4 regions of the Priestia sp. AB genome follow, and region 3 is predicted to be linked to each of the others. Evidence: riboswitches for the same ligand, from Rfam matches in the RefSeq annotation. Region 3 holds a riboswitch; each other region holds the start of a gene.
The links. Region 3 has a riboswitch for S-adenosylmethionine ahead of mtnW (2,3-diketo-5-methylthiopentyl-1-phosphate enolase). Riboswitches for the same ligand answer to the same signal wherever they lie in the genome.

Region 1 (5,209 bases), on a different contig from region 3:
TCAGTAAAACAATTAAAATAATGAATGGAATGGAACGAAAGATATTTACAACTGCTGACACAATGGCATATAAAGGTTTGTTTTGCCAAAGCTGTCCTTTGGACGTTAAAAATAAAAGCAAGCCCAATAAAATACCTAGAACAAACGTGGCTATAACTGAAATAGCCGTCATATATAGTGTTTCATTTGTCGCTTGAATAAAATCATCTAAAATAACATTTGGAAATAGTTTCTCAAGCATTTGTCATTACCTCCACTTCTACCTGCTGCTCATGAATGTATGCAATGACTTTTTCAACTTCTGTTAATTCTCCGTCTAAATGAACGAACAACGTTCCGTATGAACCTGTTTGTGTATGAGAAATCTTTCCTTGCAAAATATTAATCGTTACATCAAACTGTTTTAAAATCGTTGTAATGAGCGGTTGCTCTGCTTTTCCGCCAACAAACGTCAGCTGAATAATTTGCCCGCTTGGATATAACTCCTGTACTTGTTCAATTGTTTCAAACGTTTCTTCTGGTTCAGAAATCTGTTGAACGAATCGTTTTGTAATCGGCTGCTTAGGTTTTCGGAACACTTCTAGCACTTGCCCTTCTTCTACCACTGCTCCATTTTCCATAACAGCTACCCGATGACAAATTTTACGAATAACGTGCATTTCATGAGTAATCAATACAATGGTTAACCCTAGCTTCTCATTAATATCTACTAACAGATCTAAAATGGAATCTGTCGTTTGAGGATCAAGCGCTGATGTTGCTTCATCACACAGCAATACTTTTGGGTTATTGGCTAGCGCTCGAGCAATACCAACACGCTGCTTTTGTCCACCGCTAAGCTGTGATGGATAAGCATTTTCACGCCCTTCAAGCCCGACTAGCTTGATAAGCTCGTCTACTTTTTTCATTCTTTTTTCTTTTGAGATCCCTGCTATTTCTAACGGAAAGGCAATATTTTCTCGCACCGTACGCGACCACAAGATATTAAAGTGCTGAAACACCATACTAATTTCTTGTCTAGCTTTTCTGAGTTTTCCGCCTTTAATTTTTCCAATATCATTACCTGCTACTTCGACCGTTCCTGTCGTTGGTGTTTCTAACCCGTTTAGCAAGCGAATTAAAGAACTTTTCCCCGCTCCGCTATAACCAATAATTCCGTAAATTTCACCTTGATTAACGGTTAGATTCACATTATCAACAGCTGTTACTTGACCGCTTTTAGCCTGATAAATTTTTGTAACGTCTGTTAATGTAATCATATTTCTTCACCTTCTTTAGTAAAAACTTAATTATGTTAGATTGCCCTATAGGATGAAAAAGCCGTAAAACAATTTTCCCCATCAAAAAAGCCTCTCTGCGCATGACAGAAAGGCTCTATATTTAATCCTTTCTCTCATCTTTCAAAGCGCATAGCTTTGCAGGAATTGGCACCATTTCAGTTAGTCTGACGGTTGCCGGGTTTCACAGGGCTCAGTCCCTCCACCTCTCTTGATAAGAGTTCGCAACAATTATTTTGTTTTTGGGAAATATTCATTCATTTATGAACATTCATGAGTGTGATTTTAGCATGTGTCAGATAGGCTGTCAACAGATTTTGTTCTTGGGATAATATCCCAATATTTCAACAGCCCCAACGGTTTGCTCTCTTTCAATTTCTTCATTTTAAACAAACGTTTGATTATCGAAGCTCTTCAAGTACGTGCTCGATGGAATGAAACGCATAGAGTTTTTTTACCATTTCGCCATTTTTCACTTCAATCAAACAAGGTACACTTTCAATTGAAAATACTTCTGCTTTTGAAGGCATATAATTTAAATTGCTCATTCCGATGGTCACACCGGGCAGCATCGCTTCTGCTACGGTTAACATTTTTTTTGCCAGCTGACATGTCCCGCAAAAAGGTGTATGGAAAAAGATAAACGCTCTTTGTCCTTCTTTTAACTGATCGTCAAGCTGTTTTTCGCTCCATTCTTGCATGTTGCTCATTCCTTTTATGTTAAAAATTCTGCATTAACATCGATATTGGCACTCAGTAATACTGTTGCTATGTGATGTCTAGGGGCGGCAGCAACCTCTCGGTACATTTTATCAATATATAGATGCTCTGCTTCCGGAAGCTCTCGTTTAAATTGTTTTCTTAGCTTATTCCCTGAATCATCAGAGTCAACGAGTATGTATACCTCTTTGTTAAACGTAAAGTCAATAATTTCATCCAGCTTTGATAAACTAATCGTACCGTTTGTACAAATAATTTCAATTGGTTCTCGAATGATATCTTGGATACGTTTTTTATCTGATTTTCCTTCAACAATAATTACTTTTTCAATTTCAATTAGCCCCATTTTCATCACCCATAATCGTCAGTTGTATAGTAACATCATTTCTTTATGCTATACAATATTCGTTAATGTATCACAGTTCACCTGTTTTTTAAAAGAAATTTGCAAGAAAGAACTGTTTTAAAAGGCAGCTTAAGCCATATTGTTTCCATAAAACAAGAAAAACAGCGGCAGTTGCCACTGTTTAGCACCATCCTGCTTCTTCGTCGCAGTCTGTATATTTTTGCGTTTCACCTTGCTTTTGTACATCCGTATATTGGTAGAACTTATTATTTTCTTGCGAATATCCTTCTTCAAAGCGGTATTCATTGCCGCTTGTTCCGTAACTAACTTCACCAATTGGCTGCTTATCAACATATAATTTCATGCCGCCGTCATGAAATTTAGCTGTAACGCGATCTGTAACGTCCATTTTTTGTTTTTCAAACATAAAAAGACACTCCTTTAGCTTGTTTACTAATAGAGTGTCCAGTCAAAAACTTTTCATAAAGACAATTTATGGAGGAATATTATCCTTCGTTTGTCATTTCTTCGTATTGCTCTGCTGTCATTAGCTTGTCTACTTGAGAAGCATCAGACGGTTTGATTGTAATCATCCATGCTTCTTCGTATGGAGATTCATTAACAAGTTCAGGGCTATCGCTTAAGTTATCGTTTACTGCTACAACTTCACCGCTAATTGGTGCGTAAAGCTCAGAAACTGTTTTTACTGATTCAACGCTGCCAAACGGCTCGTCAGCTTCTACTGTTGCTCCTACTTCTGGCAGTTCAACGAATACGATGTCGCCAAGCTCAGCTTGAGCGAAATGTGTAATACCTACACGGACAACGTCTCCTTCTGTTTTTACCCATTCATGCTCTTCAGAATAACGCAAATCTTTTGGTGTACTCATCTTAATCCCTCCAAAATATGTATCTTAATTTGTTTATATAAAAAGCGCCTTCAACGTGGAGAACACTTTCTACAACCTAAAATAACTTCCTATTAACAGTGTAACGTAAAAGGTAAAAATTTTCTATTTGAAAACTTACTTCCACACGTCCTCAAACTGCTCTTCTTTGAAGCCAAGCGTTACTTTTTGTCCATCTGTTAGCAGCGGACGCTTAATTAACATGCCATCTGACGCAAGAATAGACAGCAGTTCGTCTTTACTCGCACTGCTTACTTTATCTTTAAGCCCTAATTCGCGATACTTTTTACCGCTTGTATTAAAGAATTTTTTTAATTCTAAGCCGCTGTTCTGATAATAAGACTGCAGTTGCTCTTTTGTTGGCGGGTTTTCTACAATATGAATTTCTTCATATGCTACTCCGTTATCATCCAGCCACTTTTTTGCTTTTCGGCACGTACCACACTTTGGATATGAATAAAAAAATAATGACATTTCGTCAACCACCCTTTATTTTAAGCTTTTTTCGTATTTTAACACATCCTTTATCATTTACCTAGATAGAGGCTTCTTAAACAAAAAGAAGCTCGCGAAGCGAGCTCCTTTTTCCCTTAAACTGTGAACTTCTCTACTTCTAGAAGTGTTTTTGCAATCTCGCGCTTTACGCTAATCACATTGATTGGTGTATAGCGCGTTAACTTGCGAAGAGACGAAAGCATGACTCTAAGCGTATCACCTTGTTCAACGCCAATTAACGTTTCTTTTGCATCTGCTTCAATTCGATTAAATGCTTCTTGGCAAAATACTTGCGTATATTTTACTTTCAAGCTGTTTTGATCTGCACCTGTTTTGGAAATCGCTTTTTCAGTACGTAAAACAGTGGATTCCATTGCATATACGTTACTAATCATATCGGAAATATTAACGAGAATTTCTTGTTCTTTCTCTAATTCTTTGCCATACTTTTGTGCAGCTAGACCTAAAAGCAAGAGCGCAATTTTCTTTCCATTTTGCACAAGCATTTTTTCTTGATCTAACGGCTCATTGCCTACTTCCTGCGGCATAAGCATCATCAATTCTTCTTGAAGCGTTTGTGCTTTTTGAAGCAGCGGAAGCTCTCCTTTTAGCGCTTTGCGTAAATACGTGCCTGGTACTAAGAGACGATTAATTTCATTTGTCCCTTCAAAAATACGGTTAATGCGGGAATCGCGATACAAGCGCTCGATTTCATACTCACTCATAAAACCATAGCCTCCGTGAAGCTGCACCCCTTCATCTACGATGTAGTCAAGAGATTCCGTGGCAAACACTTTGTTTAATGAGCATTCAATAGCATATTCAGCAATGGAAGCGGCAATTTGTTTTCCGTCTTTTTGCTGTTCTTCTGAAAGCTGGCCCATATGGTCTTCAAAAAGTCCTACCGTACGATAGACGGAGCTTTCAGTTGCGTACAATTTAGAAGCCATTGTTGCTAACTTTTCTTGGGTTAATGAAAATTTAGCAATGGGCGTTTTAAACTGCTGACGCTGGTTAACATATTGAGACGTAATTTCTAACGCACGTTTACCTGCTCCAACTGCTCCAACCCCAAGCTTATAGCGCCCAATATTTAAAATGTTAAACGCAATCACATGACCTTTTCCAATTTCACCCAACACGTTTTCTTTTGGAACAAGCGCATCTTCAAGAATCAACGTTCTTGTTGATGAACTCTTGATTCCCATCTTCTTCTCTTCCGGTCCAACCGAAACGCCTGGGAATTCTCGTTCAACGATAAAAGCAGAAAATTTATCGCCGTCGATTTTCGCATACACCACGAACACATCAGCAAATCCGGCATTCGTAATCCACTGTTTTTCTCCATTTAACACATAGTGTGTACCTTCTGCATTAAGGCGAGCTGTTGTTCGAGCACCCAGGGCATCGGAACCAGAACCAGGTTCTGTTAACGCATATGCTGCTATTTTTTCCCCAACTGC
Region 2 (5,209 bases), on a different contig from region 3:
TATTACGCAGCTTCTTTAGATGACTTTGACTTTTTATTTAAACGAGGAAATCCAATTACAATTGCAATGATCCCGCAAACCGCTGTTAACATTGGGTAGAATGTAAATGGAATAATCTCAATCGGTGAAACTTTAGCAAATCCTGCTGCGAGAAGCATTTGTGCGCCGTAAGGAATAAGCCCTTGAACGCTGCATGAAAACAAGTCAAGCAGACTGGCTGATTTACGATTATCAATTGAATACTTATCAGAGATTTCTTTTGCTAACGGACCTGCCGTAATAATTGAGATCGTGTTATTAGCCGTTGCTAAATTTGTTAAACTTACCAGTCCAGCGATGCTGAATTCTCCGCCTTTTTTCGTTTGGATACGTCGTGTTAATAAGTTCAATAAGAACTGAATACCGCCATTATAGCGAATAAGCTCAACCATTCCGCCGATTAGCAGAGATAAAATAATTAACTCTGACATTCCGCCAATACCTTCTGTCACAGTTTTAGCAAGAGAAGAAAGCGTGTAGCTTCCGTCAGCTAATCCGATCACGCCGGCCAATACAATTCCTCCGGTTAAAATACTTAATACGTTTGCACCAAATATCGCAGCGACTAAGACGCCCACATAAGGTAAGATTTTAAACCAGCTGAAGTCTTTAATTTCTACTGATGACGTGTTGCCTAGCGTCATTACAAGCAATAGAATCACTGTAACAATCGCTGCAGGAAGTACAATAAAAAAGTTCACTTTTAATTTATCTGACATATTTGTTTTTTGCGTACGAACTGCTGCAATAGTCGTATCAGAGATTACGGATAAATTATCTCCAAACATTGCACCACCAACAACGGCAGCAATTGCCAATGTAATGGATACATGCGCTTGCTCACTGATCCCTACAGCGATAGGCCCTAGCGCTGCGATTGTTCCCATTGACGTTCCCATCGAAATTGAAATGAATGCGCCAATAACAAAGATTCCGACTACGACTAAGCTTTGCGGAAGCACAGACAGAGCTAAGTTTACCGTTGAATCAACAGCTCCCATGCCTTTAGCCACTTGAGAAAAAGCACCTGCTAAAATAAAAATAAGCACCATAATAATGATATCAGGATGTCCTGCTCCTTTAGCAAAACGTTCCACTTTTACATTAAGTGAATCTTTGCGGTTCATAGCCAGCGCCACAATGGCTGCAATGATAATGGCTACTAATACAGGCAGCTTATAAAAATCTCCCGTTATAATTCCTGATCCGACAAACAGGACTAAAAAGACGCCCAGCGGTAACAGCGCCCAGCCGTTTCCTTTTTGTTGTTCCATTCTTAACACCTCTTGTTTACGTAATAAAAAAAGACCTCTTCTTATTGATAAGAAGAGGTCTCTTATTTGTATCATAAGATTACCCTTCTCATCTTCCAAACGAAACATCGTCTGCTGGATTTGGCACCGCACTGCGTACAGCCAGTTGCCGAGACATCATAGGGCCAGTCCCTCCGTCTCTCTTGATAAGAAGTTTATAGTTGTTTTAAAAATAGTCTTTCACTACTGTAAGCTCTTTTTATTTAATTGTCAAATGCTATTTTAGAAAAATATATAGTGCGAAAATTCTCACATCAATTAGCTACGTCTCGTTTCAAAAACGCTGCCCATGCCACGCCCATAAAGAAGACAAAATGCGCCACCAAGATGAAAATGGAAAATGGAATTGTCATGCCGTCAAACATCGTCTTCATTCCGTCCATATACTGCACAAAGTTCGTGTTGGCGAACAGTAAAAATTTCCCCCACCATAAACCAAACTGTGATACTAGTCCTGTTACAGCTTTCGCCCCGATACTTACGACAATAGCCAGACTGGAAGCAAGCGCGCTGTTTCTAAATAAAGACGACAGCATGAATGCGAACGTCATCATCATAAACGTTTCCATATACGCACTGTCATACGTAAGCGTAATATTTTTAAGCAGCTGCGCATCTCCTTCTAGACTGGTAAATCCAAAGAACAAGGCTCCCCATACAAACGAAAAAAGCAAATAGCTCAGTAAATAATACAAGCTAATTAAGATGAGGGTTAGGTACTTGGATGCTAAAATCGTTGAACGTCTAGCAGGGCGAATTAAAAGAAGCTTAATGGTACCTGCCTCAAACTCTTTTGCAACCATTGACCCTCCAACAGCAAGAGCGAAAAATTGAACGAGAATCAGCATACCTGAACTAAATGACAGGAAGTTCAAAATGTTGTCTTCTGTTCCTGCACTGTTTGCTACTTTTTTCATTAATAGAGCCATACAAAGAGTTAAAATACCGATGGTAATAAACGTGACTTTTGTGCTTCTTTTGTGAAACCATTTCATATGTTCATTTTGAATTAGCTTAAGCATGGTGCTCTCCTTCCGTAACGGACATAAACGAATCTTCAAGCGTCTCATACACAGGAGTGATTCGGTAGACTAAAATATCGCTGTCCACTAATTTTCTATTTACAGCTGGAATTTGTTCTTTTACAATCGCCACGTCGATAATATGTGATCTTATCGTTACTTCAAATTCTTGTGATAAAAGATCCGTTGCTTTTTGCGCGTCAGACACCTCAAATTCTACGTACATTCCTTGGTCTTGACGATTTGGAGATAGATCTTGAATGGCTTTTAACTCACCGTCTTGAATAATGCCAACGCGGTCACATAATGCTTCTACCTCTTTTAATAAGTGGCTCGCGATTAAGATTGAAATTCCTTCTTCCCTGCAAAGCGTTTGTAAATATGTACGAAATTCTCTCATTCCCGCTGGATCTAGACCATTTGTTGGTTCGTCTAGTAAAAGCAATGCAGGCTTATGTAAAATGGCTTGAGCTACTCCTAAACGCTGTCTCATCCCAAGAGAATACGTCTTCACTTTTGCATGAATGCTGTTTTCAAGCTTTACTAAAGCAATCACTTCATCCAAGCGGTCTGATGTGATCCCTTCATGCATATTCGCAAAGTGTTTTAAATTTTGATAGCCCGTCAGATAATCATAAAACTCAGGGTTTTCAATAATCGCTCCAATTGATTTCATAGCTGAAGTGAACTGTTCTTTTAAAGGAAACCCATTGACGGTAATTGTTCCCTTTGTTTCTTTAATGAGTCCTACTACGGTACGAATTAACGTTGTTTTTCCAGAGCCATTCGGACCAAGCAATCCGAAAATCTCACCGCGCTCAACCGATAAGGATACATCATGCAAAATGGTTTTCTTCCCAATTACTTTACTGACATGATCTACTTGTAGCACTGTTTCTGTCATCATGTACATCCTTTCTTTAATTAGCAATACGCCTTCTATTGTTTCTCTTTTTTAACTATTTGTCTACTATAACCTTATTTTTGGAAAAGTAGCCCATTCAAATCATTCGTATTATCCGCTTACATTTGATAAAATAAAACAAACTTTAGTTAGAGGAGGACTTCTACATAATGAACTTAACCGTATACCTTGCTGGGCAAATTCACGATAACTGGCGAGACGAAATTAAAAACCAAGCAGAACAATTAAACCTTCCCCTCACCTTTGTCGGTCCCATGACAGACCATGACCGCTCCGACAACATTGGAGAAGAAATTTTAGGAAAACAGCCTAACGCTGTCTTAAAAGATGAAGCAGCTTCTCAAATTAATAATTTACGTACGCAGGTGCTCCTTAAAAAATCTGATGTGGTTATTGCTTTATTTGGCGAAAAATACAAGCAGTGGAACAGCGCAATGGATGCGGCGACAGCTATTGCATTAGATAAACCGCTAATTTTGGTTCGCCCTGAAAAACTGCATCACCCGCTTAAAGAACTGTCAAACAAAGCCCAAGTTGTAGTCGAAACGCCAGAACAGGCTCTTCAAGCATTAGCTTATATTTTTGAATAACAAATAAGAGCTGTCGGTTCTGGACAGCTCTTATTCTTCATTTATCCCTCAGGCTCCTTACTGGGGGGAATGTTTTTTTAGCAAGCTCTAAGGCTATTCCTTTTAGTTTCTTTCATTTTCAACATCAAAACAAGCCAAATTGTACTTAGCTGCTCACTTGTTTGATCCTGACGTTCCATAATCTTTAATCATTAATTTTACATCATAGTTAATTGGAACTTCACTAAATGTTTGATCCCAATTGTCTTTAACCCTCATCCAGACTTTGGGCCTCTTAATTCTCAATTGATTTCCGAACCCGGCCACATCGACTTTATATTCTTTTTGCATTTTTTCTACCGTGTTTTTTACAAGATGCTCGACTTTTTTTTCTGAGTTTTTTTGCACCTTCTGTAAAAATTGATTTTTTAAAGGATTTCCTGAGACCACCCAATTTTCAGATAGCCTCCCCTCCGATTCAATATGTACATCGAAGGAGATGCTATTTCCTTTAACATAAGGTTCGATATGACTTTTCATAGATTCTATTTCGTATACAATCAGCTGACCGGTCTTTTTATCAAAGCTTTTCACTAGCCCGCCTTTCCCTTTTCCTGTGATCCAAGTCAGACCATCTAGTTCTTCTTCGTTCAAAAAACCGATCATTTTGTTTGTTTTCCCTTTAATTATGGCAGCACCAGCAAATTTGATTTCCCCATTTGCCGATAATACATTTTGCAATAGAAAACTAGTCCCTGATTCAATATTGCTCTCTAATTTAATGAGCGAAGTGGGAGGTAAAATTCTCGTTGTTCGATACGCATTTTCCACCATTCCAGCCAAACGAAATGCCGGGATTTCTCCTGCTGTCTTCGATTCTAGCCCGTCCCTAGCTCTCCCTTTACTAATAAGTACAAGACAGCTTGGTCTAATCTCATTATCACGAAGAAACTCATTCACTAATTTTCCTAAGCTATACGTTCTTGCAAGAGCCTCGCCAATAATAATTACTTTTAGATGTTGGCTGGCAATCGAAGTCTCTCTTCTCAATGATAATTCACGGGTCATTTGATGAATAGAATCTCCCGTTTCAGCCATATTCACGTAAGCCTTCTGCTGAGATCCTCCTTGGACAGTTGTTGAACTTGCCACTTGCGGGGTGATCAGTTGGTAGGTTGACGTAATCAAGTTCCTTTTGGGATACTCTTCTTGTTCATCAAATTCTTTTTCAGTCATGGACTTGTTAGCTTTATCAAGAGCCATACCTACTCCTAAACTTCGTTCTTCAATTTCATGACTGCTCCAGCAGCCCGCCAGAGGAAAAAGCAAAAAAACAGAAAG
Region 3 (5,209 bases):
GCGGGGTGATGATGACCTATGCTTTACAAGTAGTTGTTATGCGTAAATAGGTACCCATCCTTCAGTTGTCACGAAAATTCGGACAGCGACTACTTTGCGATCTTCCATTAATGTAAAGTAATGAAGAATGTTTTCTGGTACTGAAATTAAATCGCCCGGCTCTAATTCAACATCAAAAAATTCGCCGTCTTTTCCTTGAATAACAAAGATTCCATGACCGCTTACAATAAAGCGAACTTCGTCATCTGTGTGAATATGCTTGCGCTGAAAGTTTTTTAACAATTCATCAATATTTGGTGTAGATTCCGATAACGAGATAACATCTTGAGCTTTATAGCCGCGGCGTTCAGAAATATCTTTAATATCCTCACCAAAAGCGTTTAAAATTTCTGTTTTTTCTTCATCAGTTAAATCATATTTTTCACGAAGATTTTCTGGAAGTTTTGTAATGTCCCAGTTTTCATAAATAACTTCATTGTTTGCCAGAAAAGCTGATACTTCCTCTTGAGTTTCAATTCTTTTATTGTTTACATGTAAGCGAATGTGCGCCATTGTTGTTTCCTCCTTTTATAAATGCACCTTTGGCTTAATGCCTTTAAGTGATAGTAATTTGACGTGGTAGCTAAATAGAAATTCATAGGCTTCTAGCGCTTTTTTTGTTTCAAATGCATTTTTTCCCCATACCGTAATCCCATGGTTACGAATCAAAATCGCGCCTTGATCGCCTTTTATATGATGAGAAAACTCTTCTGCTAGTGTCGGAATATCTGCGTAATTCGGAATAATCGGAACAGTAATTTCCGCATCTTCTTCCCAAATCCCTAGCGCCTTAATAATTTCTTGACCCTTGAATGAAATAACGCCTTCATCTCCGTACAGTTCGGAGATCACGTTGTTGTCGATTGTATGTACATGAAGACTGCACCCAGCATTCGTTAAATCGTAAATCTTAACGTGTAAAAGCGTTTCAGCAGAAGGCTTTAAATGCGTGTCTTCTGCAGGCTTTCCGTATTGATCAACTAATAAAAAATCTTCATTTGTACGTTTTCTTTTGTCTTTTCCACTTGCTGATACAAAGAAAGTTGTCGGATTTTGGTCCACTTTAATTGCTAAGTTTCCGCTTGTACCGAAGAACCAATCGCGCTCTGCCAACTCATCTTTTATATCCGCAAGCTCATGCAACCTTTGCTGAGCCATAATACTCATGCTTTCACCTCTTCTGTTAATTCTTGTAAATGATGAATTACATCATAAAAAGTAGAAAAAGGACGATACGGTAGAGATAGCTCTTCACATTTTTCAATTAAAAAGTCACGTGCAATGACCGTATCAGCTAATTTGGCAGCCTGCAAATCCGTAATTGAATCGCCAATAACAACCGTATGATCTCTTTCATCTGCAAGATGGCGAATAATCGTTGGCTTACAGCAGCCGCAGTCATTTGTACACTGTTTATCACATGTATGAGGCCACGTAATGGAAATATGCTCACCGGAAAAATTAGATCCGTTGCAGTAGAGCATTTCCTCTGCAACTCGATTTCCCAAAAGTGGTTTTACAAAAAAGTCAATTCCTCCGCTTACAATATAAAGCGGAATATGGTGCTCTTTTGTATAGGCAATAAAATCATCAAATCCATCTCGAATAGCAGACGTCTCTAAAATATAAGAAATAATATCTTCTTTTAATTCCACGGGGAGCAAGGCAAACATTTGCCCAACTCCTTCTTGAATGGAGACGCGCTGTGCCAACACGTCGTCTTTAATACTTTCCCACTCCGGAGGAGCAAATTGTTTCATAATAGCAATAATGTTATCGCTATTTGTAATTGTTCCATCAAAGTCACAAAAGATTTTTAACGATGTCATGCTTTCACCTCTACTGTTCCCCATAGTTGCAAAGCTTTTTGCAACTCTTTTGATTCTTCAGCTTTTTCGGCTAGTGTTTGATGAGAGAGTACTGCATCTATCGCCGCACGGAATGCTTTTCCTCCTCCGATAGCTCCGTCTGGATGACCGTGAACTCCGCCTCCTGCATTAATAATGCTGTCGATTCCAAAGTCCTTCACAAGCTGCGGTACCATTCCAGGATGAATTCCTGCTGAAGGAACCGGGAAAGACTGCTTATATTTGTATACAGGACGCGTTAATTCGTAGGCAATGCCTGTCGTATCTTCAAGAGAAAGCGCTACGCTTCCGTATGGTGATGGAAACAGTGAGAAATCTGCTCCGGCTAAACGCAATAGCTTTCCAAGCAGCAATGAATTTGAAAAACCGTAAAACTCTGACGGCGTAAGCGCTCCGCTAACAGCTGGGTGTGCCATAATCGGCAAGTTAATTTCATCATCTTCTCGAAGTGCCTGCAGTACGTCTAACCCGTAAGCAAATACGTTGAATAAAAGAGCATCGGCTCCTAGCTCAGCTGCTTTTCTCGCTTTTTCTTTTAACTCAAACGTTCGTCCCGTTAAATTAACAGCATACAGCGTGCGGTGTCCCGTTTTTTCGTATACTTCATTCAGTACTTTTTTTCCTTCTGTAACGCGAGCTTCAAAAGGTGTTCGTTCACTATCAAACAAAATCTCGTCGTCTTTAACCAAATCCACTCCGCCAAGCGCTTGCTCACGCAGCTGAGTTGTTAAGTACGTCATATCTCTTCCAATCACGCCTTTAAAAATACTCATCACAAGCGGACGGTCATAAACGCCTAGTTTCTCTCGGATACCTTCTATTCCAAAGCGCGGTCCTGGGAATTCAGCTAATAATTCATCAGGAAAATCCAAGTCTAATAATTTCACTTTTCCATCAAGTGATAGTTTTCCGAAAACCGTAACTAAAATAGCCGGTAAATCTCTTGAAAAGTTGGCAGTTGGATAAGCAATTTTGACAATAGCCTGCTTAATTTCTCCGCCTAAATATCCGTTTACACGTTCGCAATCTTGAAGCTCAGTTACGGACACGACGCGCCCTTTATGCTTTTGAAGCTGCTGCTGATCTAAAAGCGGCAGATCTGTCCATGAGCCGACGGTTAGTCCTAAAGCGATTCCTTCCGCTTTTTTATGAAAATTTCCTTTATTATCATGTAGTAAGTAGCTTGCAACGATTTCGCTCATTATGCTAAAAACTCCCTTGCTGTTTAATATCGTTAATAAAAAAAACCTCTTCTGTGATTAAGAAGAGGTTTTCGTTGCTCTTCTTATCTCTCAGCTGCTGCTGCAAGAATTAGCACCGTGCTTAACATGCGTTAAGTCGGTTGCCGGGCTTCATCGGGCTAGTCCCTCCACCTACTCTTAATAAGAAAGTTGCTATTTATTTAAATTGAATTCGTAGATTATATACTAAATAAAAAATACCGCTAGGATTTATCGGTTATTAATCTCGTTAACTTCTTACATATTAAGCCAACTCAAAAAGGATTGTCAATGCGTTTTTAAAATAAATTTAATTTTTTTATTCGAGATACAGCTTCTCTCATGCGCTCTTCATCCGTCAGCAGTCCTACGCGCACATAGCCTTCACCATATGTTCCAAAGCCTACACCAGGAGCAACCACAACGTGGGCTTTTTCAAGGAGTAAATCTGAAAACTGTTCGGAAGTATATCCTTCAGGAACTTTTAGCCATGCAAAAAAGGAGCCTGCTGGAGATGTAACATCCCAACCAATTTCTCGAAGCCCTTGAATAAAGGTATTGCGTCTAGATTCATAGCGCTTAACTAAATCATTCACACATTGTTGAGATTCCAACAGAGCTGCGGCTGCTGCCTCTTGAACGGCCCCAAAGAGACTGACATACATATGATCTTGAAGAAGATTAATAGCTTCTACTACACTTTCATTTCCTACAGCAAATCCAACTCGCCATCCCGCCATGTTATACGTTTTAGAAAGAGTATAAATTTCAATTCCCGTCTCTTTTGCACCAGGAGTCTGTAAAAAACTGATTGGCTTTTTACCATCAAACCCAATTGCTCCGTAAGCAAAGTCGTGTACCACACAAATATCGTGCTTGGCAGCAAACGCCACGGTGTCTTCAAAAAATTCTGCCGTTGCCACTGCACCAGTAGGATTATTCGGATAGTTTAAAAACATGAGCTTTGCCTGTTCTTTAGCACGTTCACTTATCTCTTCGTATACGGGTAGAAAATGATTTTCAGCCGTGAGAGGCATCACTTCCATCTTGGCTTTTGCAAGCTCTACTCCAGACCAGTAGTCAGGATATCCAGGATCCGGAACCAGCACCGTATCTCCAGGATTTAACAAGCACTGCGGGATTTCAACAAGTCCACCCTTTCCGCCAAATAAAATAGCTACTTCTTTTTCAGGATCCACATCAACGCCATATTCTCGTTTATAAAAAGTCGCAACGGCCTCTTTCAAAAACTGGTGCCCCCGAAATGGAGAATATTTATGATGCATAGGATTAGCACTTGCTTTTTGCAGTGTTTCTACAATATGTGAAGGAGTAGGCTGATCAGGATTTCCCTGCCCTAAGTTAATAACGTCGTGCCCTTGGGCCATTACTTTTCCTACCTTGCCCACAAGTGATGCAAAAAATTGTTTTGGTAAACTTTTTAATAGTTCCGATTGCTCAAATTGTTTCATCATCGCACACCTTCTCAAAAAATTCTTGAAATTCTAGTCACAAATAATATATTGTAATACTCAACTTGTAAAGTCATTTTTTTCAACTACTAAAAAAAGGACGGATGATAAAGTGAGTGTAAAAATTACGTGTTTGCAGCTTGATATTGCGTTTGGAAACCCAACTAAAAACCGAAAATATATCGAACAAAAAATGACGGAAGCCCTGAAAGAAAACCCTGATATCCTTGTGCTTCCTGAGCTATGGGATACAGCTTATGATTTGACGCGGCTAGACGAAATTGCAGATGATGAAGGGCAGCAAGCCAAGCAATTAATCTCTCAGTTTGCTAAAACGAACGAAGTAAATATTGTGGGAGGTTCGATCGCGAAAAAAACAGAGCAAGGCGTCACGAATACGATGTATATTTTTGACCGAAAAGGTCGTGAAGTATCACAATACAGTAAACTGCACTTATTTAAATTAATGGATGAACACCTGTATTTAGAAGCAGGAACAGCAAAAAACCTTTTTACACTTGAACAGTCACTGTGCGCAGGAGTTATTTGTTACGATATTCGTTTCCCAGAATGGATACGGGTTCATACTAGCAGCGGAGCAGAAGTCTTG
Region 4 (5,209 bases), on a different contig from region 3:
CCGCCCCCTTTGCGGGGTAGGCAGCATCCGCATAGGTAAACCTTTGTGGGAATAGTCAAGGAGTCTTGTTTGAGTTGGTAACTGATATATATAATGTAACACGCCTTTCAGAATATAAACGTCAGTTAAAGTAAAAAGCAAAAAACGATTCATTTATCATAGGTGAAAAGATTGGTTTCTGTTCCTTTATTAGGTAAAAAAAACGTAATATAGAGAGGGTTCTAATGTTTTATAAAAAACTAGATAATAATTGTAAGTATGATACAGTAAATCAAGTATTTGTTAAATATATATATTGCTGCCGTGTATCTAGGACTTGGCGTAAAAACAAGTTTAGGGCAATCCGTTGTATTAAATAGAAGAAAAAGAATGTAAAGGAGAGAAAGTAGTGTCAAAACGATTTGTACTAACTGTGGCGGCCGGAGGATGTATAATAATTTCCGGCGCGCTGCTGCTCTTAAATTGGGAAAGAGTGTTTGGAGATTATCGTCCCGTTCAAACAGCAACAGCTGTATTCAAGTTAGAAGTGGGAAGCCAAGGTGTAGCAAGGACTGCAGATTCGGACGATGCTCTTCATTATATGGTGAAAAAAGGACATTTAGATGAATATATTCATATGATGAATGAAAAAGGCTATGTATTAAAAGAAAAAGATATTAATCATAACCGACTTGTTTTTAACGATGGACAAGAGGATGAGCAAATTTACTACAAGCGCTTTGCCAGGAAGTATACGATGATTGATGGAGAAGGGTAAAGGCTTTACATGGTATTTTAGTAGACTAAAACCTTATAACCCTATCTGTCTTTAAAGTTTTTTGGCGGAAAAGAAAAATAATATTGACAATTATGACAAAAAGCTTAATACTGACTTTATTACATAAAACAAATACAATTTGTTTCCTTATCAAGAGAGGTGGAGGGACTGGCCCTGTGAAACCCGGCAACCGCTGTCTATGACAGAATGGTGCCAAATCCTTAAGAGTGTATCGCTCTTAGAGATAAGGAAGAAGCTGAAACAAAGCTCTTCCTTATTTATTTAAGGAAGGGCTTTTTATGTACAAAAAATAACGAGGTGATAATTTGAACAAAGCAGACCGTATTAAACGAATGAAAACACCGGAAATTGATGCAAAGTATGAAGGACGAGTGCCTCCGGGTTAGGTAGTAACGGAGCGATTTCCAATTTTACATGAAGGGGACGTGCCGGAGTATAACTTAGAGGAGTGGACGCTTCGAGTGTTTGGATTAGTAAACAAAGAAGTGACGCTTTCGTATCAAGATATATTGGACATGCCGCAAATAACGGTGAAATGTGATATTCACTGCGTAACGAGATGGACAAGGCTTGATAATGAATTTACGGGCGTGCTGTTTACAGACTTTTTAAAAGCAGTTGGCGTGGAGTTAAAAAGTAAATACATCATGCTGCATGGAGATAATGACTATACGTCAAACATTGAGGTAAAAGATTTACTGAGAGACGATATTCTTCTCGCTCATTCCTTTAACGGAGAGCCGCTTACAGCTAAGCACGGATATCCGCTGCGATTGGTTGTTCCGCATTTGTACTTTTGGAAAAGTGTTAAATGGCTTCGAGGCTTTGAAGCTATTGATGAAAATCATCCTGGCTTTTGGGAGCAAAACGGCTTTCATCTTAGAGGAGATCCGTTTAAAGAAGAGCGTTTTTCCGGAGAAGATTTGGGCATTCCAGAAGATGAGTGGGTACATAAAGACTATGATTAATAAAAATGCCTATGTGTGTGCATAGGCATTTTGTCAGCGCTGGCGGTTTAATTCCCACACAACGTGGCGAAGTTCAGGTAAAATCAGCTTGGTCATGGCTAGACGAACCGCACCGCTTGATCCTGGTATAGAAAAAACGGCTTTTTCGTTAATCGTCCCGGCAATTGCCCGGCTCATAATTGCTGCGCTGCCAATATCTTCGGTGTAGCTCAGCATGCGAAACAGCTCGCCAAATCCAACGATTTCTTTATGAATCAGCGCTTGAACGGCTTCAATTGTGACGTCTCGTTTTGTAATGCCGGTGCCGCCGTTTGTGAGAACAAGGTCAATGTTCTCATCACTGCAGCCAGCAAGTATGGCTTGTTGAATCGACGTTTGGTCGTCTTTTACAATTTCATAGGAAACGATCTGCATGTCGTGTTCTTTCAGAAGCTGGATCATTAGCGCGCCGCTTTTATCGGTTTCTTTCGTACGTGTGTCTGATACCGTAATGACTTTGCAGCGAACGGGCTGAGTTGCTTTAGATTTATGTTCATGTACGCTCATTATGTACCTCCTTTACGCTTCGGTGCGCTTGTAATCACCGTTTTTACCGCCTGATTTTTCAAGTAAATACGTTTCGCCAATAATCATTCCTTTATCAATGGCTTTGCACATATCATAAACGGTTAGAGCGCAGGCAGAAGCAGCGGTCAAAGCTTCCATTTCAACGCCTGTTGAGCCTTCCGTTTTAACCGTTGCTTCTATTAATAAACGGTACTGATTATTGCTTGTATCCCAGTCAAATGAAAGGTTTACGCCTTTTAATAGAAGGGGGTGACACATCGGAATAATGTCAGACGTGCGTTTTGCTGCCATGATTCCCGCTACTTGTGCAACAGCAAGGACGTCGCCTTTTCCAATTTTATGTTCTACAATCGCTTCGTGAATTTCTTTGTTAACAAGTATGCTTGAACGAGCGGTTGCAACGCGGCGAGTGATAGATTTTTCGCTAATATCGACCATGTTGGCACGGCCTTGATCATTAAAATGTGTAAAAGAAGACATCGGTGTTTTCATCCTTTTTCAGTAAATTTTGTTGTATGATAGAAATAGTGAGATATTCTATGATTTTACACCATAGTGCAAAAAGTGAACAGACATAAAGGAAGTGAAGAATGTATGTTAGAAAGCAGAACACCTATTTCAATTCCTGAAGCAATTGAAAAAGTCATGACATATAAAAGAAAAGGCAGCATCGAACGCGTATCGATCACCGAAAGCTATGGACGCTATTTAGGAGAAGATATTATCGCCGACCAAAACGTTCCTCATTTTAATAAATCGCTTTATGATGGCTTTGCGGTTCGAGCGCAAGACTGCGTAGAAGTCTCAAGTGAACATTCTGTAGAGTTCGAAGTTGTAGGTGAAATCGGCGCTGGCTCTGTTTTTGAAGAAGAAGTAAAGCCGTTTCAAGCGGTGCGCATTATGACAGGAGCGCAAGTGCCTCATTCATGTGATGCGGTTGTGATGCTTGAAGTAACGAAGTCGTATGAAAAAGAAGGCAAAACGTATATGGCGTTAAGCAGGTCAGCTTCAAAGTGGGAGCACATTGCGTTAAAGGGAGAAGAAACAAAAAAAGGAGACGTGCTTGTTTCAAAAGGGACGCGAATCAATCCGGGCGTCACGGCTTTTTTAGCTACGTTTGGCTATGCGGATGTAGCCGTGGTGAAGCAGCCTGTGGTTGGCGTATTAACAACGGGAAGTGAACTGCTTGATGTGAACGAGCCGTTAGAACCAGGAAAAATCCGCAACAGCAATTCTTATATGGCAATTGCGCAAATCGTAAGAAGCGGGGGAATTCCGAAATATTTAGGGAAGCTTGAAGACGATTTTGACCGCTGCTATGAAGCGGTAGAAAAAGCGCTTGAAGAAGTGGATATTTTACTGACAACCGGCGGGGTATCCGTAGGCGACTATGATTATTTGCCGGCTATTTATGAAAAACTTGGTGCGAACGTGCTGTTTAACAAAATTGCGATGCGACCCGGAAGCGTCACAACAGTCGCAGAACGAAACGGACAGCTGCTGTTTGGATTATCGGGAAATCCTTCTGCTTGCTATGTCGGGTTTGAACTGTTTGTCCGTCCGATTGTTCGCAGCTTTTTACATTCACCGGCGCCTCATTTACATAAAACAAAAGCGGTATTAAACGGCCGCTTCAAAGAACCTAATGCATTTACGCGAATGGTGCGAGGAGAAATTTCAGATGAAGGTGGAAAGCTTGTCGTGACGCCTGTTGGCATGGATAAGTCAGGCGCTATTTCGTCATTAGCTGCAGCAAACGCGCTGGTTGTTCTTCCAGGAGGAGAGCATGGGTATGATAAAGGAACAGAAGTGAACGTGCTGCATCTTGATAACGAAGGTACGAGATCGCTTTGGGTATAAATAGCAGTCTGCTTATTACTTGTCCTTTTTTTCAATAAGAACTTGAAGCAGCTCTGTAATTCTATCTAATTTGCTTTCAATGCGAACAAGTAAGTAAAAAGATAGGGCAATTGGAAAGCCTAAATCTTTAATATAGCTAACTAAGTTTTCTATAATAGCATACCTCTTTCACTTAGAAGATATATTATAATATGTAATTTCTAAGTATTTGTTCGCAGGGCATATGTCCATTTTCAAGATAAAAGTCCTTAAAAAATAAGAAAAAGCAGCCTCGGCATTGGCAAGCGAGGCTGCTTTTTTGTAAGGGTTCATTTGTATGTATCTCACTATAAATGACTACTAGACTTTAACATGTTTTTAAATGTAAATACTACTTGCGTTATGACAGTTTCATCTAGCTTCCCTTTAACGTACTGGTTAGTTTTTATAGGTTTGGGCATCATATTCATAGCGGGGACATATTTAGTTTTTGTTAAAGAAAAGAAGCAGATCTTTAAATAAAGGTCTGCTTTCTATTTCTATCGAGAGCTTATATTGCGTTACCTACTCTACTCGGGTATAGGCCATACCTCAAATACACTAATCTATTAATTAATATATTCCATGTTTAAATTTCTTCTTTTTCTACTGTTCTCGCACTAATAATTCTATTCTTATGCGTTTCTCCCCAGTCTTTCATAAGTAAAATGATTGGTTCGAGAGATCTTCCAAATTCGGTTAGGGAGTACTCTACTTTTGGAGGAATTTCTTTATAGATCTCACGGTGGACAATCCCGTCCTTTTCTAATTCTCTTAATTGCAAGGTCAGCATCCGCTGTGTAATGGCAGGATACAGTTTTCGGAACTCATTAAAACGTTTCTTTCCATCGATAAGGTGATAAAGTATAATCCCTTTCCATTTTCCTCCTATTACGTCTAATGTGGTTTCGACCGGGCATCCGACTTTAGTGGGGGGGTAATCAAATCCTATTTTTTGGTTTCTCATTCATTTTCACTCCCTGTAGTATACAGTTTTATACTATGTTTAATTAATGTG

Region 1: linked by a shared signal. The riboswitch ahead of POF52_RS19780 (methionine ABC transporter ATP-binding protein) and the one ahead of mtnW (2,3-diketo-5-methylthiopentyl-1-phosphate enolase) in region 3 are both predicted to bind S-adenosylmethionine.
Region 2: linked by a shared signal. The riboswitch ahead of POF52_RS10890 (Na+/H+ antiporter NhaC family protein) and the one ahead of mtnW (2,3-diketo-5-methylthiopentyl-1-phosphate enolase) in region 3 are both predicted to bind S-adenosylmethionine.
Region 4: linked by a shared signal. The riboswitch ahead of POF52_RS05515 (sulfite oxidase-like oxidoreductase) and the one ahead of mtnW (2,3-diketo-5-methylthiopentyl-1-phosphate enolase) in region 3 are both predicted to bind S-adenosylmethionine.

What each region holds. Positions count from the first base shown of each region.
Region 1 covers NZ_JAQMYN010000006.1:301,475-306,683, reverse strand. The annotation lists gene POF52_RS19785 (methionine ABC transporter permease) at 1-241, opposite strand, end outside; gene POF52_RS19780 (methionine ABC transporter ATP-binding protein) at 234-1,259, opposite strand; SAM riboswitch class I at 1,391-1,498, opposite strand; gene POF52_RS19775 (thioredoxin family protein) at 1,679-1,978, opposite strand; gene POF52_RS19770 (toprim domain-containing protein) at 1,993-2,343, opposite strand; gene POF52_RS19765 (YusG family protein) at 2,525-2,770, opposite strand; gene gcvH (glycine cleavage system protein GcvH) at 2,850-3,233, opposite strand; gene POF52_RS19755 (arsenate reductase family protein) at 3,369-3,725, opposite strand; gene POF52_RS19750 (acyl-CoA dehydrogenase family protein) at 3,842-5,209, opposite strand, start outside.
Region 2 covers NZ_JAQMYN010000003.1:237,282-242,490, forward strand. The annotation lists gene POF52_RS10890 (Na+/H+ antiporter NhaC family protein) at 3-1,313, opposite strand; SAM riboswitch class I at 1,399-1,505, opposite strand; gene POF52_RS10895 (ABC transporter permease) at 1,607-2,374, opposite strand; gene POF52_RS10900 (ABC transporter ATP-binding protein) at 2,367-3,278, opposite strand; gene POF52_RS10905 (YtoQ family protein) at 3,449-3,889, shown strand; gene POF52_RS10910 (Ger(x)C family spore germination protein) at 4,043-5,209, opposite strand, start outside.
Region 3 covers NZ_JAQMYN010000002.1:495,881-501,089, forward strand. The annotation lists gene POF52_RS08760 (1,2-dihydroxy-3-keto-5-methylthiopentene dioxygenase) at 37-552, opposite strand; gene POF52_RS08765 (methylthioribulose 1-phosphate dehydratase) at 568-1,206, opposite strand; gene POF52_RS08770 (2-hydroxy-3-keto-5-methylthiopentenyl-1-phosphate phosphatase) at 1,203-1,868, opposite strand; gene mtnW (2,3-diketo-5-methylthiopentyl-1-phosphate enolase) at 1,865-3,109, opposite strand; SAM riboswitch class I at 3,190-3,296, opposite strand; gene POF52_RS08780 (pyridoxal phosphate-dependent aminotransferase) at 3,427-4,599, opposite strand; gene POF52_RS08785 (carbon-nitrogen family hydrolase) at 4,712-5,209, shown strand, end outside.
Region 4 covers NZ_JAQMYN010000001.1:1,063,541-1,068,749, forward strand. The annotation lists gene POF52_RS05510 (hypothetical protein) at 389-757, shown strand; SAM riboswitch class I at 902-1,008, shown strand; partial or broken gene POF52_RS05515 (sulfite oxidase-like oxidoreductase) at 1,084-1,746, shown strand; gene POF52_RS05520 (MogA/MoaB family molybdenum cofactor biosynthesis protein) at 1,780-2,292, opposite strand; gene moaC (cyclic pyranopterin monophosphate synthase MoaC) at 2,305-2,793, opposite strand; gene POF52_RS05530 (molybdopterin molybdotransferase MoeA) at 2,908-4,173, shown strand; gene POF52_RS05535 (YvrJ family protein) at 4,189-4,329, opposite strand; gene POF52_RS05540 (winged helix-turn-helix transcriptional regulator) at 4,781-5,158, opposite strand.